One region of the Exiguobacterium sp. s6 genome, then DNA from elsewhere that is predicted to be linked to it. Evidence: riboswitches for the same ligand, from Rfam matches in the RefSeq annotation. Region 1 holds a riboswitch; each other region holds the start of a gene.
What was found. Region 1 has a riboswitch for S-adenosylmethionine ahead of mtnK (S-methyl-5-thioribose kinase). Riboswitches for the same ligand answer to the same signal wherever they lie in the genome.
Positions count from the first base shown of each region.

Region 2: another riboswitch for S-adenosylmethionine. It lies ahead of KNP75_RS12455 (Na+/H+ antiporter NhaC family protein); the one in region 1 lies ahead of mtnK (S-methyl-5-thioribose kinase).
Region 3: another riboswitch for S-adenosylmethionine. It lies ahead of KNP75_RS06485 (MetQ/NlpA family ABC transporter substrate-binding protein); the one in region 1 lies ahead of mtnK (S-methyl-5-thioribose kinase).

Region 1 is NZ_JACSLN010000001.1:152,338-156,132, reverse strand. Features, by position in the region: gene mtnA (S-methyl-5-thioribose-1-phosphate isomerase) at 1-620, opposite strand, end outside; gene mtnK (S-methyl-5-thioribose kinase) at 617-1,771, opposite strand; SAM riboswitch class I at 1,853-1,955, opposite strand; SAM riboswitch class I at 2,161-2,262, shown strand; gene KNP75_RS00910 (2,3-diketo-5-methylthiopentyl-1-phosphate enolase) at 2,332-3,489, shown strand; gene KNP75_RS00905 (2-hydroxy-3-keto-5-methylthiopentenyl-1-phosphate phosphatase) at 3,486-3,795, shown strand, end outside.
Region 2 is NZ_JACSLN010000002.1:286,165-289,959, reverse strand. Features, by position in the region: gene KNP75_RS12460 (GGDEF domain-containing protein) at 1-1,241, shown strand, start outside; SAM riboswitch class I at 1,338-1,433, shown strand; gene KNP75_RS12455 (Na+/H+ antiporter NhaC family protein) at 1,484-2,785, shown strand; gene KNP75_RS12450 (TVP38/TMEM64 family protein) at 2,807-3,457, opposite strand; gene trhO (oxygen-dependent tRNA uridine(34) hydroxylase TrhO) at 3,680-3,795, shown strand, end outside.
Region 3 is NZ_JACSLN010000001.1:1,253,294-1,257,088, reverse strand. Features, by position in the region: gene KNP75_RS06495 (methionine ABC transporter permease) at 1-427, opposite strand, end outside; gene KNP75_RS06490 (methionine ABC transporter ATP-binding protein) at 399-1,433, opposite strand; gene KNP75_RS06485 (MetQ/NlpA family ABC transporter substrate-binding protein) at 1,443-2,264, opposite strand; SAM riboswitch class I at 2,338-2,441, opposite strand; gene KNP75_RS06480 (iron-containing alcohol dehydrogenase family protein) at 2,482-3,498, opposite strand; gene KNP75_RS06475 (aminotransferase class I/II-fold pyridoxal phosphate-dependent enzyme) at 3,495-3,795, opposite strand, start outside.

The DNA of each region.
Region 1 (3,795 bases):
ATATCGGCCCGGTCGAGCTCCCAGACGGTGAGGCGTGCCCCTTGCAGGAGCGGCCGCGTCTCACAAGCGAAGACGTTGAAGGATACGCCACGTTCTTTTCCGACGTAAAACGGCGCGAGCGCCGTCCCGTAACGCGATGTCGCGATGGCACCGGCGTTGCAAATCGTCAACACGTTCCCCCCGGCCGGCAACACCGTCAGTGCATGCTCACCGATGGCCCGATACGTATCGACGTCCCGGTCATACAAAGCGATGGCGCGTCGTTTGATTTCCTCGGCAATCGCCTCGAAGTCATCCCCGACATTTAAATCAAGGAGCGACTCGATCACGTTTTGCAGATTGACCGCCGTCGGCCGGGTCGCGATCAGGCGGCGTCCGACGAGATCGAGCCGACGCGTGAAGTCCGGGTCATCGACTAACCGACTTGCCTCTTTGGCGAGGATGAACGCCCCGAAGTAAGCGATAGCCGGGGCGCCCCGGACTTGGAGCGTCTCGATGGCATGTTCGGCCTGTTCGAGCGTTTCGATTGTCACGTACCGCTCTTCATGCGGCAACAACGTCTGATCTAATACGATGAGTTCGTCCGTCTGCGGATGGAAACGGATATTTTGGACCGTCATACGCGCACCCCCGACAAAAGCGTCACCAAGTCGTCAATCGATTCGACGCTGTGGCGTTCTTTAATGAGCGCCGTCCCGAGAGCGAGTGCGTCACGTTTTCGTTCGAGCCGCGTCGCTTCCGGCAACGTCTCGAGATCGGCGACACCGGCGAGTCCAACGGCACGGCGAATGAGTTCGCAACCGGCGTAGCCGATCGTGTCGCTGAAAATCGTCCGCAACAACTCGTCGACGAAGCCGTCTGTGTTAAATGGCTCGACGGCGCGCTCAAAATTGACCCGGAACGTCTTCTCAAACGTCTCCCATACCGTCAAGACGTCCGTGAAACGTTCGAAGCGTTTGAGCGGGTCATGGAACGTCGACAGCGTCAAATGGGCGATGATTTGTCCGAGATCGAAGCCGAACGGTCCGTAAAACGCGAACTCTGGATCAATGATTTTCGTTTCTTGTTGAGTCGCGAAAATACTGCCCGTATGTAGGTCGCCGTGCAGGAGCGCCTCATGTTTCGTGACAAACCCGACTTTCAGTTTCGTCACCTCGACCTTGAGCGCTTGGTCTTGCCAAAGGCGTTCGACATCTTCTCGCAGCGCCGTCTCGATGTTGTTCGACTCCGCATCTTTGAACGGGTCGGTGAAGATGAGTTTCTCGGTGATGTCACACAGTTCCGGGTTGTAATAGTCACGTTCAATCCGCTTCTTCACGATCGGTCCGGCCGCGTAATCCGACGTCGCGAACAGCGTCTCGCCTAAAAATTCCCCAACATGGCGGGCAAGTTCAGGATACGTTTTCCCTTCCAAATAGCCTGTCCGAACGATCTCAAAATCTGACAGGTCCTCTAAAATCGTGTAGGCGAGCGTGCGGTCACTGCCAAGCACGACTGGCACGAAACGAGGGACGACGTTGGCGAATTCGCGCAACGCCAACTGCTCGATCCACGCCCGTTCAAGTGTGAGCGGCCAACTTTCGCCGACGACTTTCGCATATGGGAGCGCTTGTTTGACGATGAGACTCGTTTCGCCTTGTCGGATGCGGAAAACGAGGTTCAAATTGCCGTCTCCGATCTCCTCGCAATGCGTGATGCCTCCGTCTTCGATTAACCCCAACGTTTTCACATGCTCGACGACGGTCTGTTCTGTAAATGGTTGATATGACATAATGTTTTCCCCTTCCTGTACGTTGCCCACAAAAAAAGCCCCTTTCTCCGCGAGAAAGAGGCACAGCCAAACTGGTTGTTCCTCTCATCTGTCAGACATTCGTCTGGTGGATGTAGCACCGTGCCTAGTGGTCGGTTGCTGCGGCGTCATCGGGCCAATTCCCTCTGCCAACTCGCGATAAGAGTGGTTTATTCGATTCGGTGAACTTATGTGCTGAATATTACGGACTCGACGTCACGATTGTCAACGGCAATTTCCCGATGTAACTTCGTCTTTTTTTGTGCATATATGGAAACAACTTTCCAAAATATTTTTTTTGGAAAAAAAGGAATTGACGATGTGACGATTCTGTGCAAAAATTCAATTAAATTTCACAACTTCAAATCACATTCTTATCAAGAGCAGACGGAGGGACAAGCCCGATGATGTCGCAGCAACCGACCAGAGATGGCACGGTGCTAATTCTTGCAGCGTAAGCTGAGAGATAAGAGTTCATTTTTTTATGATGACCTCTTGCCTCGGCATGGGGTCATTTTTGTTTGCCTGGAAGGAGGAACCATATGAGTATCACTGCCACATATGAAATCAAACAGACGGACGCGGTCGCGACCGTCGCCGACAAGATCGCCCTCGAGCTGACCGTCGGCACATGGACGGACTTGCCTCACTTAGAGCAAGAGCAGTTACAGGCGTTCCGAGGTGAGGTCGTATCAACCACACATACGGACACGACGAGCCGCTTCACGATCCGCTATCCGTTACATAATGTCAGCCCTGACTTTTCATCCATCTTGACGACGACGTTCGGGAAACTGTCCCTCGATGATTCGGTCCGATTAATCGATTTGACGTTGCCGGAGACGCTCGCCTCTGATTTCAAAGGCGCCAAGTTCGGTGTCGACGGGATTCGTGAGTTGCTCGGCGTTCAGGATCGCCCGCTCGTCATGAGCATCTTCAAAGGCGTCATCGGCCGTGACCTCGCGTTTCTCGAGCAGCAACTCCGCGATCAGTTCGCCGGTGGCATCGATATCGTCAAAGACGACGAGATTTTATACGACAACCCGCTCACCCCTTCGCTCGAACGGGCCCGGATCGGAGCAGACGTCATTCAAGCCCACTTCGAGACGACCGGGAAACGCGTCCTGTACGCGATCACGCTGAGCGGCCCCGTGTTCGGTCTGCGTGACCAGGCGCTCCGTCTCACCGAGGCCGGTGCGACGGCGCTCCTGTTCAACGTCTATACGTACGGTCTCGACGCACTGCGCGAACTCGCGAACGATCCGGATATCCACGTCCCGATCTTGGCACATCCGGCCTTTGCCGGCGCCTTGACCGGGTCAATCAGTCATTCGCTTTTACTCGGTAAACTCCCTCGCCTCGCCGGGGCCGATTTGACGCTCTTCCCGTCACCGTACGGCTCACTTGCGACACCGCGCGACGAGGCGTTCGTGATTCGCGACCAGAGTGCCGAACCACATTGGTCGAAGCCGATTTTGCCGGTCCCGTCCGCGGGGATTCATCCGGGACTCGTCGCCGATATCATTCGGGACTTCGGGACGGATGTCGTCATCAACGCCGGCGGTGGCATTCACGGTCATCCGGACGGTGCAGCCGCCGGGGCTCGTGCGTTCCGACAAGCCATCGCTCACGTACTCGGTCAAACCGAAGGGCAGACGGACGAGCTCGATACCGCGTTGAAGGCGTGGGCGTCACGATGACGATCCATATCCTCTGCGACTTTGACGGGACGATTACGGCGGAAGACAATATCATCGCGTTGATGAAGGCGTTCGCCCCGCCGGCTTGGGTCGAGTTGAAAGACGCGGTCCTCGAGCAACGGATTTCCATCCGATCCGGGGTCGGTCAAATGTTTCGACTGTTGCCGAGCGAGGCCGCCCCGACTTACCGTGATTATTTGTTGGGGCGCATCACGCTCCGCCAAGGGTTCCCGGCATTTTTAGAAGAAGTTCGGGCCCATGGCTGGAAGTTTGACGTCGTCAGCGGCGGGATGGACTTTTTCGTCC
Region 2 (3,795 bases), on a different contig from region 1:
TGCCGCTCGCCGGTTTGATTCTGGCCATCATCTTGAACACGGTCGTGCAAAAGTATCAAGTCGGTTGGTGGTTCCGCGTCGACATCCCGGTCCGCGATTTTCTGAGCATCGCGTTTTATACGTATATCGTCAGTCTCGTCTTCATTTTGGCGGCCTCGTTGTTCCGGGAGACGAATTTACTCGTCGTCAGCAGCATCGCTGCCGCGTTGACGTTCTTCATCAAGCGGCTCATCATCCAAAAAGGCCGGCAAGACGCCTTTAAATCGTTGATTGAACAGTATGATGAGGCAAAAGAAGCCGTGTCGTTATCGCAGAGCGAGGCGCAAGCCATCGAAGTGTTTCTCAGTCAATGTGAGCGGCTCAATCACTATGACGAAGGGTTCGTCGAGTTTAAACTGTTCGACCGTACCCTGTACTTTGATTTGAAGACGCGTCAGCCGATTGACCGTCACATCGTGTTCGATTTGCTCGATCACGCTTATCCGAACGAAGCCTCGGTCGAATATGAGATGCGCTTCGAATGGGACGCACCACTGTCGAACGAATTTGACGACGACTATCATAGTTTCATCTCGGTTCGGTCCGAGGAGATCGAAGGGATTCGCACGTGGCTCGTCATGACGGGTGAACACGTCTATGGGTATCCCTCGACCATCCAACGTGAAATCGTCAAACTTCTCAAGTCGTTCAACCGGACGATCAGTCGTTGCCATGAGCGCGACCGTCTTTACACAGAAAGTCGGACCGACAGCTTGACGCTGCTCGCGAATGCACGCGCGTTTTACGAATACGGGATTCAACAAATCTCGGACGGTTCGATGTATCCGATTTCGGTCGCGATGCTCGACATCGACTTTTTCAAAAAAATCAACGATGTGCACGGACATCAAGTCGGGGACAGTGTGCTCCAAGAGTTTGGACGGCGGATTCGCCAGGCACTCCGCACCGAAGATTTTGCCGCCCGTTACGGCGGTGAAGAGTTCATCTTGCTATTGAACCGTTGCGATGTCGAACAGGCAATCGAGATTGCCGAACGGATCCGGCAACAAATCGAGAACAAACCGTTCCACGTCGACGGGATCGATATCCCCGTCACCGCTTCGATCGGTGTCGACACGATTCAGGCATTCGGTGACAAACGCCTCGACGATACGATCCGTAACGCTGACCGGGCCCTCTACGTCGGCGGGAAGTACGCCGGACGCAACCGCGTCGCCCATTACAATTTCTTAACGACCTGACTCACCCCCACGTTCACCGCGTGGGGGTTTGCTATTGACAAGCGGATTTGAAACAGGTACGTTAGGGAACGTGTCTTATAACTAAATATCACAACTTTTTTATCGAGAGAGACTGAGGGACTGGCCCAGTGACGTCTCGGCAGCGGGTAACCTGTGCCAAATCCAGCGAGCAGTCTGCTCGAAAGATGAAAAAAGTGTTTTCTTGTAGAGAGCCTTTTTTCAGAAGGCTCTCTTTTTATTTTATGAATGAGGTGAATCGATTGGAACAACCGACAGCTAACAAATGGGCACTATTGCCTTTGCTCGTCTTCCTCGTCTTCTTTATCGGGGCAGGCATCTACTATAACGACTTTTATAAATTCCCGGTCCTGATCGCGGCGTTGATCGCGGTCATCGTCGCGGCGATGATGACGAAAGGCAGCGTCACTCAGACGGTCGAGCGTGTCGCCCAAGGCGCGGGGAACCCCGGCATTTTAATCATGGTCTTCATCTTCTTGCTCGCCGGAGCGTTCTCGAGTGTCGCCGAAGCAATCGGCGCAATCGACGCGACCGTCAATGCGGCGCTGACATTTTTACCGTCCTCGCTTCTACTGAGCGGTTTATTCGTCATCGCGGCTTTCATCTCGATGGCGATGGGAACGTCGACGGGAACGATTGCCGCCCTCGCCCCGATCGCGCTCGGTATCCACGAAGAAAGTGGCGTCAATATCGCCATCGCAGCGGCTGCCGTCGTCGGTGGTGCCATGTTCGGGGACAACTTGTCGTTCATCTCGGACACGACAATCGCTGCCGTCCGGACCCAGCGTACCAATATGCGTGACAAATTCCGAACCAACTTTTGGATTGTCCTCCCGGCCGCCATCATCACAATCGTCCTCTTATCGGTGTTATCGAGTGGAGAATCGACTGTCGATGCAGCCGCGTTCGAATGGTATAAACTCATTCCATACCTCGCCGTCATCGCTCTCGCCTTGACCGGGTTGAACGTCATTCTCGTCTTGCTTGGCGGGATCGCCTTGACCGGCATCATCGGTTTGATCGATGGGAGTTTGGCTGTCACTTCATACGTCACGGCTATGGCAGACGGGATGATGGGTATGGCCGAGATTTCGCTCTTGACGCTCCTCATGGGCGGACTCGTCGGACTCATCTCGCATAACGGCGGGCTCACTTACTTGCGTGACGCGCTCACGTCGCGGATTCAAAAACGTGCCGGTGCCGAATGGAGCATCGCCGGGCTCGTCAGTGCGACCAACGTCGCGACGGCGAACAACACGATTTCGATTCTCGTGGCCGGTCCGCTCGCCGCCAATATCGCCGATACGTATGACATCGAGCGAAAGAAATCAGCGAGTGTGCTCGACATCTTCTCGTGTGGCGTCCAAGGCCTGTTGCCTTACGGGGCACAGTTGCTCATCGCCGCCGAATTGACGAATACGGCGTCACCAGCGCTCGTCCCGTATATGTTCTATCCATTCCTGCTCTTCATTTGCGGAGGGCTGGCCATCGTCTTTAACTTCCCGCGTTTCAAAAAGCGCGCCTAACCAAAACGACCCTTTGAAGCACTAGCTTCGAAGGGTCGTTTGACGTTTCGTTTCACGTTCACGTTGAAGTTGTTCGTTGCGTTTTTTGAAGGCGCGCCGCTTGAGCAATTCCTCGAGGCCACGGCTGATCGCCCAAAGGACAAACAATAACAGTCCAAGCATCGATAAGCGGAACGGACTTTGAATAAACTCTTCCCACTGGTCACCAATGACCGAAAAAATCAAGACGACAAGCAGTTTCCCGAACCCCGCCGCCATGATGAATGTCCGAAGCGGCATTTGAATGAGGGCGAGTAAGTATGTGATCAAACTGACCGGGATGAACGGAAGCGAATATAAAAACCCAAGCGAGATCGGGCTCATGTGGTTGATGCGTTCAAGCCAATATACCCCTTGTTTATGTTTTTCGAGCCACCGTGTCATCGGTTTACGGAATACGTAACGGACGGCTGTAAAGACAAGAATCGTCCCTAGTAAACTACCGACCCAAGACAATAACGTCCCGAGCAAGAACCCATACGTGGCCGCGTTCGCCGAAATGATGAGGACGAGCGGAAGAAATGGAAAGATCGCCTCAAGGAACGGCGCCCCTAGTCCTGCCCATGGGCCTCCCGGAAGCTCTTGCAGCCATTCAATCAGTTGGATAATCCATTGTTGGAGTGATGTGAGCATATCAGTTTCCACCTTCGACTTTCATTAATACCTTTTACCCGATTTCGCTCAGGAAGACGCATCCCCCTGCACGCCAGTAAAAAAAATAAAAAGTATTTGCGAAATTTCGCTGTGATATCTATCATATAATATGGACTTGTGGTTGCAGGCAAGTCCGCTCGTCGAACGACACAACCCAACGTTCGTTTTCCTGCAAAAAACTGAACACAGGGGAGTAATAACATGGAAACAAAACCAATGCGGGTCTTGCTGTACTATAAGTACGTCAACATCGAAGACCCAGAAACGCTCACACAAGAGCACCTCAAGTATTGTAAGGACCTTGGCATCAAAGGACG
Region 3 (3,795 bases), 1.1 Mb from region 1:
GGATCAACACGTACCAGATGATTTTCCGGGTCGAGATGCCCATCGCCTCATACGCCTCGACGACCCCGCGGTCGACCTCGAGCAGCGCCGACTCCATGAGCCGCGCGATATACGGCGCCGTGAACACGATGAGCGGCAACAGGACGCCTTGGACGCCGATCGTCGTTCCCATGATGAAACGGGTGAACGGGAGGATGAAGAATAAGAGAATGATGAATGGGATCGAACGGACGACGTTGATGACGCTCGACAAGATGCCGTAGAAATAACGGTTGGCGAGCCGCCCGTTCGGTCGCGTCAAGACGAGGAGCGTCCCGAGCGGCAGTCCAATCAACGTCGAGATGACGAGCGCGATGCCGGTCATCGTGAGCGTCTGAATCGTCCCCGTCCAAATCAAGTCACCCCAATTTTCCCAAAACTGAAGCATGGTTCGTCACCTCCTTCACTTTCACACCGCTCGCCTCTAAGAAGCGGACGGCTTGGTCGGTCTGTCCCTCATCGCCGTCCAAATGGACGAGTAGATTACCGACGAGACCGCCTTTTAGCTTTTTGATGCCGCCCCCGATGATGTTCGGCAGCAAGCCGAACCGTTTCGTCAACTGGGCGAGCACAGCCTGTTCACTCTGATGACCGATGAACGACAAGTTGACGAGCATCCCGTGCGTGCTCAACTCATCGACGACCTCTTTCGGGACATCGAGGTTCGTCTTCAAGAACTTGCGTGTCGTCGCATGCTGCGGGTCCGAGAACACGTCGAGCACGTCCCCTTCCTCGATGATCCGGCCGGCCTCGATGACCGCGACCCGGTCACAGATGCGCTCGATGACTTCCATCTCGTGCGTGATCAAAAAGATCGTCAGTCCGAGCTCGCGGTTGATGTCGAGCAAGAGGTCGAGAATCGACTCGGTCGTCTCCGGGTCGAGCGCGCTCGTCGCCTCGTCGCTGAGCAGGATATCCGGCTCGTGCGCGAGGGCCCGGGCGATGGCGACACGTTGCTTCTGTCCGCCCGAGAGTTGCTCGGGATAATGTTTTCGATGGTCCGTCAAGCCGACGATGTCGAGGTATTTGTCGACGCGAGCGCGGATCGTTGCCTTGTCGAGACCCTCAAGCCGGAGCGGGATGGCGACGTTATCTTCGACGGTCGCCGTCTTGAGCAGGTTGTAGTGTTGGAAGATCATTCCGATTCGATGGCGGAGTTTTGAGAGCCCACGTTTGTCGAGCTTCGTGATGTCCTGTCCTTCGATCTCGACCTGGCCCGAGGTCGGGCGTTCGAGCAGGTTGATCATGCGGATGAGCGTGCTCTTGCCGGCCCCGCTTCGACCGATGATGCCGAAGATCTCGCCTTTCTCGATCGTGAGCGAGACGTCGTCGAGTGCGGTGACAGCACCTTTGTTCACCGTGAACGTCTTCGTGATTCCTTTAAGTGCGATCATAGGCCCTCCTTAAAACGCCGGGACGATTGAGCCGTTGAACGTCTCTTCGATGAACGTCCGGACCTCGTCCGAGTGATAGTACGACTTGAGCGTCGCGACGACTTCGTCATCCTTGTTATCGGTGCGGACGACGACGTAGTTCGGATACGGGTTGTCGACCGTGTCTTCGTGGAACAAGGCGTCCTCATTGATCGACAGGCCGGCACCCATCGCGAAGTTCGTGTTGATGGCCGCGAGTGCGACTTCCGGGAGCTGGGTCGGGAGCTGAGACGCCTCGAGCTCGATGAATTCGAGGTTGAGCGGGTTTTCAGCGATGTCGCGTTTCGTCGCCTTGTCCGTCAAGCCTTCCTTCAGCGTGATGAGGCCCGCTGTCTCATAGAGACGGAGTGCGCGCAGCTCGTTCGCCGGGTCGTTCGGGACGGCGACCTTGTCGCCTTCTTTCAAGTCCTCAATGTCGGTCAACTTTTCCGAGTAAAGACCCATTGGGAACGCGACGGTCTTGAACACATCGTCGATCTTATAGCCTTTGTCGGACTTTTGCAGTTCAAGGAATGAGAGCGTCTGATAACTGTTCACGTCGAGACTGCCCTCGGCGAGCGCCGTGTTCGGGGTGTTATAGTCGTTGAACACTTTGATGTCGAGCTCGAGGCCGTCCTCGGCCGCGAGTTCTTTCACTTTTTCGGCGATTTGTTGGTGTGGACCGCCCGTGACGCCGATCGTGAGCGACTCCGTGCTGAGCGATTCGCTCGCGTCCGATTGACCGCACGCCGAGAGTGCGATGGCGGCGAGTAGTGAAGTTCCTGCGAGTGCTGTTTTCTGTTTGATGTTCATCTGTTTTTCCTCCTCCAAAATGAAAGCCCGCTACTCATGAAGAGTGGCGGGCACGACAAGACAAAGTCGGACACGCTCATCTCCCAGACGTTCCGTCTGTTGGAATTAGCACCATGATCATAATGATCTGGTTGCCGGGTTTCATAGGGCCAGTCCCTCCACCACTCTTGATAAGCAATCGGTCTATTTAATTGTTATCATCTTACTTTCAATTCTTTTATTTGTAAATAGAAAATTGCAAATTTTCAAATATTATTTTCAGAAAGTCTTTATCGAGCGGCTTTGGCAACTGTTGCAGCTCGGTCTCCGTCATGACGGAGTCGACCAATACCGGGATGTCGCTCGACCCGACCCCGAGCGTCTCGAGCGTCGTCGGGGCACCGAACTCGCTTAGCCAAGCCTCCAAATACGGGGTATCGGCCGAGCGCCGCAACCGCTCTTGGACGATCAGGCCGAAGCCGACCTTGTCCCCGTGTAAGAAACGGTGCGTCGACTCGAAGCGACTGAGAGCGTTATGGACCGCATGGCCCACGGCGACCCGTGTCCCGGCGTCACCAAATCCTCCGACGGCACCTCCGATGGCGAGCACGTGATCGACAGCGAAGCGGACGTCGTCACTATACGACTCAAAAGCGTGCTCGCTCAAATCAAGTTCGACGAGACGCCCGCACTGCTGGGCCAAGACGAGCCCGGTGTTGACGCCCGCGTCGACCGAGCTGTCACCGCTCAAGTAACGGGCCTCGTAAAACTTCGCGACCGTGTCGATGACACCGGCTCGGAAGTATTCATATGGAGAGCGCGAGATGACCCGCGAGTCAACGATGACCCGTTCGATGACGACGCGGAACATGTCGTAGCGGTCGTAGCTCCCGTCCTCCCGATAGACGACGCTGAGAGGCGTGAACGCCGCACAGTTCGAGGCGAGTGTCGGGACGATGATGAGCGGCACGTTCTGTTGATAGGCGACGAGTTTGGCCGTGTCGACGAGCTTCCCGCCCCCGATGGCGATGAGGACATCGACGTCTTCAAAAATCAGCCGTTCGACTTCCTTGTCCGTACACTCCCCACGGAACGTCGTGGCCGGATAGTCCGTGATGGATGGATGAACGGCCCGCACGACTTCGTACCCGTTCTGACCGCGCAGGACGTGGGCACGTCGGCCGTCGACTAAGTCATCAAGACGGTCGAGCGCGTCATCGGCGTGGTCATATTCAAGGACGGCCTGACGAATCATGCCCGCACCTCCTCATAGGCGGCAAACAACCGCTCGATTCGTTCGACGGCCTCATCGATTTTCGGCTCGGGCGAGACGAGTCCGAAGCGGACGTATCCGTTCCCTTCTGAACCGAAGAAATAGCCCGGTGTGACGGCGACTCCTGCCTCGTACAATAACTTACGCGAGAACGATTTGGCATCGCCCTCGGGCACTTTCGCCCAGACGAAGAACGAACCCTCCGGCGGCTCGACGGCCCACCCGGCCCGGTTCAACCCATCGATCAGGCGATCGCGTCGCGCCTCATAGAGTCGGGCC